DNA from 2 places in the Acidovorax sacchari genome. Region 1 is predicted to be linked to the other one. Evidence: predicted binding sites of a transcription regulator. Region 1 holds the regulator's gene; the other holds the start of a gene.

Region 1 (4,207 bases):
CTCAAGTACCTGGAAAAGAACATCCCGGACATGCAGAAGATGGCGGTCGCCTACATGCCGCTGGGCACGCAGGAAGAGTTGCGCGCGCAGATCATCGACGTCGCGCTGGACCGCGCTTTCCTGGTCGACCCCCTGCCCACGACCGAGGCAGACTTCCAGCGCCGCGTGCAGGAAGGCCGGGGGCGGCTTACGCTGATCGCCAACGAGGTCGCGCGGCTGGCCGGTGCGATCCTGCTCGAATACGCCGCGGCGGCGCGCAAGATCAAGGATACGAAAGGTGCACCCGAGGCCACCCAGGACGCGCAGCAGCAACTGCAAAGGCTCATTCCGAAGAACTTCCTGGCGGTGGCGCCCTGGTCGCAGCTTGCGCACTTCCCTCGCTACCTGAAGGCCATCACCCTGCGCCTGGACAAGGTGCGCGCCGATCCTGCACGCGACGCCACGCGGCTCGCGGAACTGCGCCCCCAGGAGCAGCGCTACTGGCGGCTCGTGGCCGAGCGCAAGGGGCAGGTGGATGCGCGCATGCAGGAGTTCCGCTGGCTGCTGGAGGAACTGCGGGTGAGCTTCTTCGCCCAGGAACTCCGCACGCCGCAACCCGTGAGCGTGAAGCGCCTGGACAAGCTCTGGGCACAGATCAACAGCTGACGCGGCGGGCGGCCGGGTGCCGCGCGCTGCAGATCATTGCAGCACGGCTTCCGCGGCGGCCCAGCGCTCCAGTTCCGCCCGCACATCGGCCATGCGCCCGGAGATCACGAAGCGCTCCGGCGTACCCGCCTGCCGGCGCTGCACCACCCGCACTGCGCCCGGCACCCGCGCCGCGCAGGTGCGCTGGCTGCCGGCCGGCGCGCGCGCGGGGCGCTCCACCGCGATCGAGTGCAGTGCGGTGGAGGCATCTGCAGGCAGTGCCACGGATGCGGCGGCACCGGCCTTTGCGCTGCCATGGACCGTAGCGGCTGGCGGGCCGTCGGAGGGGTGGTGGTCGGCCATGGACGTGTCGGATGCCCCGCGACCGTGGGCCGGACAATCCGGCCAGCGCGAACGTGTGGCGGGGCGGACGGACGCATTCCCCGAGGAAGTGCCCCGCAGCCAGCGGACGAGGCCGTGCAGCGGCTGCAGGCAGGACGAGAGGGTGGCGAGATCGAGCAAAGCCTTTGCCATGGAAAAACTCCAGCGGTCAGAATGGGTTGAACACTGGCAGGATTGGCTTTAGACGGGCAGGGCGATGCCGCAGGGTTGACCATCCACACGAAGAGGAAAGCCAGACGCCCGCCACCTGGGCAACGCCAAACGGGGAAACAGGGCGCGAACCGTGCTCCGGCGCCATGCGCCGGACGGCCCGCAGCCGGCTACATCAGCATGGTGTTGCGGATGAGGCCTACGGCCAGCCCCTCGATCTCGAACGATTCGCCGGGCTGCACGGTGATGATGGGATAGTCGGGGTTCTCGGGCAGCAGCTCGATGGCACCCGCGGTGCGCCGCAGGCGCTTGACGGTGACTTCGTCACCCAGGCGGGCGACGATGATCTGGCCATTGCGCGCCTCGCGGGTGGACTGCACGGCGAGCAGGTCGCCATCCATGATGCCGGCATCGCGCATGGACATGCCCCGGACCTTGAGCAGGTAGTCGGGCTTGTGCTGGAAGAGGCTGCCTTCCACGCTGTAGGTCTGGTCCACGTGTTCCTCGGCGAGAATCGGTGAACCTGCGGCGACGCGGCCGATGAGCGGCAGCATGAGTTGCGAGATGCCGGGAATGGGCAGGTGGAACTGGGTGCCGCGGGCCGCATTGATGGACCGCACGGCCTCGCCGCGCAGCCGGATGCCACGCGACGTGCCGCTCACCAGTTCGATGACGCCCTTGCGTGCCAGTGCCTGCAGGTGCTCTTCGGCCGCATTGGCGGACTTGAAGCCGAACTCCGCGGCGATTTCCGCCCGGGTGGGGGGCGCTCCGGTGCGTGCAATGGCGGTCTGGATGAGATCCAGGATCTGCTGTTGGCGGGCAGTGAGCTTGGGGCTGTCGAGCATGCGGGGCACTCCAGTGAAGGAAGATCGCGCCGGACGGGCGCTGGGCGGATCGATTCACCTGTGGATCGATCCAGTCACTGTATTTTTAAACAGTTTTCAAAGGCAATGCAAGTGGTTGCAGGAAAAATCCTGGTGCTGGGCACCGGTGGAACCATCGCCGGTACGGCCGGAAACGCGGAAGACAACATCGGCTACACCGCCGCGCAGGTCGGCATCGACCAGTTGCTGGCAGCAGTGCCCGGACTGGCGCGCGCCGCCGGCGGCGCGCGGCTGGAGGCTGAACAGGTCGCGCAGATCGACAGCAAGGACATGGACGGGGCCGTATGGCGTGCGCTGGCCCTGCGCTGCGAGGACGCACTGGCGGATCCCGGTGTGCGTGCCGTGGTGGTCACGCACGGCACCGATACCCTCGAGGAGACCGCGTGGTTTCTCCACCGCGTGCTCGCGGGAGCGCGGGACAAGCCCGTGGTGCTCGTCTCTGCGATGCGCCCGGCCACCGCGCTGGCGCCCGATGGACCGCAGAACCTGCTCGACGCCGTCGCCGTGGCCGCCACGCCGGGCGCGCGCGGGGTCGTGGCAGTGGCCGCCGGGGAGGTGCACGGGGCGCAGCGGGTACAGAAGGTGCATCCTTACCGGCTGAATGCCTTCGCGTCCGGCGAGGCGGGCCCCCTGGGCTGGGTGGAGGAGGGGCGCGTGCGGCTCGCCGCCGGATGGCCCGCGGCGGAATCCTCCGGATCATCGGCCGAAGCTGCCGCGGCGCTGAAGGCGCTGCGCAGCGGCGCGGAGTGGCCGCGCGTCGAAGTCGTGTTGTCGCATGCGGGCGCGACCGGACGCGTTGTGGATCTGCTGGTGGCCGACGGGGTGCACGGGCTGGCCGTGGCCGCCACCGGCAACGGCACGCTGCATCGCCATCTGCAGGCCGCGCTGGAGCGGGCACAGGCCGCTGGCGTGGCCGTGCGGGTGGCCACGCGGTGCCCCCTGGGCCAGCTGCTGCCCCGTCCTGGCGACACGCTGCCCGCCGCCCAGGGGCTGAGCGTGGTGAAGGCGCGGGTGGAACTGCTGCTGGAGCGGCTGGCGCAGCCACGGGCCTAGGGCGCCCCCCAGCCCGGAAACGAAAACGCCGCCCGGAGGGCGGCGTCGATCACGGGCCGGCCAGGCGCCGTCCCTGTGCCAGGCGCTCAGTCCGCCAGGGCGGCCAGCGCGCGCTGGGTGATTTCCTCGACCGTGCCGGTACCGCTGATGGCGCGGTACTTGGGGGCATGGGCCGGATCGTTCTTCGCCCAGGTGGAGTAGTACTCCACGAGCGGGCGCGTCTGCGCGCTGTACACCTCCAGGCGCTTCTTCACCGTGTCTTCCTTGTCGTCCTCGCGCTGGATCAGGTCCTCGCCGGTGACGTCGTCCTTGCCTTCCACCTTGGGTGGGTTGAACTTCACATGGTAGGTGCGGCCGCTGGCCGGGTGCGAGCGGCGGCCGCTCATGCGCTCGATGATGGCATCGAACGGCACGTCGATCTCCAGCACGTAGTCGAGCTTGACGCCCGCTGCCTTCATGGCATCGGCCTGGGGAATGGTGCGCGGAAAGCCGTCGAAGAGGAAGCCCTTGGCGCAGTCCGGCTGGGCGATGCGGTCCTTCACGAGATTGATGATGAGGTCGTCGCTCACCAGCTTGCCGGCATCCATGACGGCCTTGGCCTGCTGTCCCAGCGGCGTGCCGGCCTTCACGGCGGCGCGCAGCATATCGCCGGTGGAGATCTGCGGAATGCCGTATTTCTGGCAGATGAACGCGGCTTGCGTGCCCTTCCCGGCGCCGGGCGCGCCCAAAAGAATCAGTCTCATGGAGGTCCTCTAAGTGTTGAAATCAGCCAGCGCCGGAAGCCCGGGGCTTGCCGTAGGCCCGGGGTGGCGCTTCAATCGCGGGCAAGGATAGCATGCGGGTCCTTCCGTCAGCCTGACAGCCGCGACACCATCGTGACGGCATGCGGCGTGCGGTTTCAGCGCAGCAGCGAGCGCACCCGTTCGAGGTCTTCCGGCGTGTCCACGCCCGGCCCTGGCGCGGTGTCCGCCACATGCACTGCAATGCGGTGTCCGTGCCACAGGGCGCGCAATTGCTCCAGCGCTTCCAGGGCTTCCGTGGGGGCCGGCGGCAGCGCGGAAAACGCCCGCACGAAAGCTGCCCGGTAGCTGTAG
Region 2 (4,207 bases), 2.3 Mb from region 1:
CGGCAGGTTGAACTGCGCGCGGCCGTCCTGCACCGTGACGAGTTGCGCGAGCGCGTGGGCGTTGTACTCCAGGGCGCGGTCGAAGGGCTTGTTCGCCAGCCCCTGGGCGACGAGCCAGGTCAGCGCCAGGCTCACCGGCCACAGCAGCAGCAGCGGCGTGAGCATCCAGTCGAGGATCTCCCCGAAAAGCGACCGCTGTTCGCGCTGGAAGATCTTCAAGGCACGTCGCTCGCTGCAGGAGGAGGCCGCACTAGGGCCTGTGAACGCTATGCAAGGGGATCGCGTTGCTTCGCAAAGGGGCTGGGTGCAAGGCGCCTGGGCGTAGCAAGGCCGGGGCCTTGCAAGCACGGGCAACGCCGCAAACGGCCCCTTCGCGGAGCAACCCGAAGGGAAGCCCATCACAGCCCGCCCCTCGGCGTTGCCCTCCTTGTACGTGTGGACACACGCACGGCGTCGCGCGCCTTGATGGGCGGGCTGTGATGAGCTTCGCGACCCCTTGCATAGCGTTCACAGGCCCTAAGCGGCGACCTTCTCCAGGCAGTAGCCCAGCCCCCGCACCGTGGCGATGCGGATCGGCCCGCGCTCGATCTTCTTGCGCAGGCGGTGGATGTACACCTCGATGGCGTTGTTGCTCACTTCCTCGCCCCACTCGCAGAGCCGCTCCACCAGTTGCTCCTTGCTCACCAGCCGCCCGGCGCGCTGCAGCAGCACTTCCAGCAGGCCCAGTTCGCGGGCGGACAGTTCCACCAGCTTGCCGTCGATGGTGGCCATGCGCCCGGCCTGGTCATAGACGAGCGGACCATGCCGGATGGTGCTGCTGGTGGCACCCATGCCGCGGCGCGTGAGGGCGCGCACCCGCGCCTCCAGTTCCTGCAGCGAGAAGGGCTTGGCCATGTAGTCGTCGGCGCCGTAGTCCAGGCCCTTCACGCGCTCGTCCACGCTGTCGGCCGCCGTGAGTATCAGCACGGGCAGCGCCGAGCCGCGGCCGCGCAGCCGCTTGAGCACGTCCAGCCCATGCATGCGCGGCAGGCCGAGATCGAGGATCAGCAGGTCGAATTCCTGCGTCGTCGCGAGCACGGTGTCGGCGTCGCTGCCGCTCGCCACATGGTCCACCGCGGCCCCGGACCCCCGCAGCGTGCGCAGCAGTCCATCCGCCAGAACCTGATCGTCTTCGGCAATGAGGATGCGCATGGGCCTGTCTCCAGTGTTCTTGGGAATGCGCCGCAGGCGGTCTGGCCGGCATCCGGGCGCTCCGCCGATTCTAGGGACATCGGCCGGCAGGCGGGACGGGACGGAGGCGGACCCGGATCACGGCTCCACGCCATCGCCTCCCGCATACGCCTCCAGGCCCAGCCGCACGACGGCGGCCACGGCATCGCCCACCTCCGCGCCGAACTCCGCCTCGGCCTGCGCGACCGCGCCGCGGAAGGCCTGCAGCCAGGCCAGGCCCGTGGGGGTGAAGCGCACTTGCCGCGCGCGCGCGTCACGCGGGTCGGGCTCCCGTGCCACGAGGCCCCAGGCTTCGCACTGGTCCACCAGCGCGGCCATCGACTGCTTGGTCATGCCGGCGCGCGCCGCCAGGTCGGTGAGGCGGTCGCCCTGCAGGGACAGGTGGCGCGTGATGTGGATGTGGGCCGCGCTGACCTGGTCGCGGGCGGCCAGGTGCGACAGCGCCAGGGGGACCTGCACGTCGTGCGCCATCAGTTCGAGCACGCGCGCGTCGAAGCGGCGCATGGCATGGCCGAGCAGGCGGCCCAGGTGGGTGAGGCGCCACGCGTCGTCCCGGGTGGCCAGCGTGGCCGACGGTGGCTGCGGAAACGGGGAAAAAGCCATGCACCAATTGTCAGTCAAACTGACCAAAAATTGCATTGTTTGGAAAGTATCTCGCCCCTACACTACTGGTCAAGCATCCAGCCTGTGATTGAAGACAGCCACCCCCTGGTATCGCACTCGCCGGCCTTCCTTTCCACGTTTTCCTCTTTCAGGAGCACTCCATGGACGCACCCGTCAAGAACAACGCCGCCAACAGCGAAAAGGCCAAGGCCCTGCAGGCAGCCCTCGCCCAGATCGAAAAGCAGTTCGGCAAGGGCACCATCATGCGCCTGGGCGAAGGCGAAGCCATCGAAGACATCCAGGTCGTCTCCACCGGCTCGCTGGGCCTGGACGTCGCCCTGGGCGTGGGCGGCCTGCCCCGCGGCCGCGTGATCGAGATCTACGGTCCCGAATCCTCCGGCAAGACCACGCTCACGCTGCAGGTCATCGCCGAGATGCAGAAGCAGAACGGCACCTGTGCCTTCGTCGATGCCGAGCATGCGCTCGACATCCAGTACGCCCAGAAGCTCGGCGTGCACGTGCCCGACCTGCTCATCAGCCAGCCCGACACCGGCGAGCAGGCCCTGGAAATCGTGGACAGCCTCGTGCGCTCCGGAGCCGTGGACCTGATCGTGGTGGACTCGGTCGCCGCACTGACTCCCAAGGCCGAAATCGAAGGCGAGATGGGCGATGCACTGCCCGGCCTGCAGGCCCGCCTGATGAGCCAGGCGCTGCGCAAGCTCACCGCCACGATCAAGAAGACGAACTGCATGGTCATCTTCATCAACCAGATCCGCATGAAGATCGGCGTGATGTTCGGCAGCCCCGAGACCACCACGGGCGGCAACGCGCTGAAGTTCTACGCCTCCGTGCGCCTGGACATCCGCCGCACCGGCACCATCAAGAAGGGCGACGAGGCCATCGGCAACGAGACCAAGGTGAAGGTGGTGAAGAACAAGGTGAGCCCGCCCTTCAAGACGGCCGAGTTCGACATCCTCTTCGGTGAGGGCATCAGCCGCGAGGGCGAGATCATCGACATGGGCGTGAACGCCCGCATCATCGAGAAGAGCGGCGCCTGGTACGCCTACAACGGCGAGAAGATCGGCCAGGGCCGCGACAACGCACGCGAGTTCCTGCGCGAGAACTCCGACCTGGCCCGCGAGATCGAGAACAAGGTGCGCGATGGCCTGGGCGTCTCGCAACTGCCTCCCGTGGCAACTGGCGCCGCTGCCGGCGACGAGGCCTGATCCACAAGGCACCCGAAGCGCCGGCCTGCCGCTTTTTGCGGCGGGCCGGCGCGGCTGCGACTCCCATGGGGCTTTCTTCCCCTCTCTCCCTCAAGGGCCGCGCGCTGCGCCTGCTGGCGCAGCGCGAGCATTCACGCCCCGAGCTCGAGGCCAAGCTCGCCCGCCATGTGCAGGAAGGCGACGACCTGCGCGCGGTGCTGGACGAACTCCAGGCCAAGGATTTCATCAATGCCGGCCGCGTGGCCGAATCCGTGGTGCACCGCCGCGCTGCGCGGCTGGGCACGCAGCGCGTGGTGCAGGAGCTGCGCGCCAAGGGCCTGGACGACGCGCTCGTGCGTGAAACCGCCGAGCGCCTGCGCGGCAGCGAAGCGGCGCGCGCCCTCGCCGTCTGGCGTCAGCGTTTCGGCACGCCCCCGGAAACGCCCCAGGAACGGGCACGCCAGATGCGCTTCCTCGCGGCACGCGGCTTCCCGGGCGATGTGGTGCGGCGCGTGGTCGGCGGCCGCATGGAGGCCGACGACGACCTGCCGGAATGAAGAGGCCACCATGGCGGCCCGCCCGGCTCGCCGGTGGCAGGCAAAAAGGGCGCTACCCCAGCAGCCGCTCCGGGTTCGCGTCGATCTTGGCGAGCGCGTCGCGCGTCGCGCGCATCGTGAGGGCTTCCTCTTCCTGCGGCACCAGAAGGCCTGCCTGCAGGTAGGCGGCCATCCGCCGCAACTGCAGCAGGTAGCTGCTGCCGTCCGGCGCCGCGAAAAGATGCAGCTGCCGGCGCTCGCTGTGCCATGCGTACTGCACCTGCGCCGAGGCCCCGTTGTGGTCCAGCGTGAACCACGCCCCCAGCTGCAGTTCGCGCGCCCAGGCCACCATGGCCTCGTCCACGGGCGTGCCATTGTCCGCCGCCACGTGGATGGACGAAGCATCGATGCCCAGCATCATTTCCAGGTAGTCGGCATCGAGCGGCATGTCGCCCAGCGTGGCATCGCTCATGTAGTCTTCGAGGTGGTCCAGGCGCCGGGCCATCGCATCGATGTGCGCCTGCGGGATGGAAGCCGTCTTGGAGAGGAAGGCGTCGGCGAGCGTATCGGTGAGGATCTTGATGTGCACGTCCTGCGGCGCGCCGGTCACGCCCAGCAGCTCCAGGCCCTGCC

The links. Region 1 encodes LexA, which represses DNA repair genes until DNA is damaged. Its sites were predicted from a motif close to ACTGTATNNNNATACAGT; they were not measured.
Region 2: a site for LexA is predicted at 1,898-1,915, ahead of recA (recombinase RecA). Genes of this name have one in related genera too.

Annotation. Positions count from the first base shown of each region.
Region 1 covers NZ_AP035783.1:3,103,720-3,107,926, reverse strand. The annotation lists gene hrpA (ATP-dependent RNA helicase HrpA) at 1-645, shown strand, start outside; gene ACGHC0_RS13955 (hypothetical protein) at 679-1,158, opposite strand; gene lexA (transcriptional repressor LexA) at 1,347-2,021, opposite strand; gene ACGHC0_RS13945 (asparaginase) at 2,127-3,113, shown strand; gene adk (adenylate kinase) at 3,200-3,856, opposite strand; gene kdsB (3-deoxy-manno-octulosonate cytidylyltransferase) at 4,012-4,207, opposite strand, start outside.
Region 2 covers NZ_AP035783.1:5,367,743-5,371,949, forward strand. The annotation lists gene ACGHC0_RS23845 (sensor histidine kinase) at 1-219, opposite strand, end outside; gene ACGHC0_RS23850 (response regulator transcription factor) at 517-1,191, opposite strand; gene ACGHC0_RS23855 (MarR family winged helix-turn-helix transcriptional regulator) at 1,309-1,833, opposite strand; gene recA (recombinase RecA) at 1,995-3,059, shown strand; gene recX (recombination regulator RecX) at 3,125-3,595, shown strand; gene ACGHC0_RS23870 (DUF1631 family protein) at 3,648-4,207, opposite strand, start outside.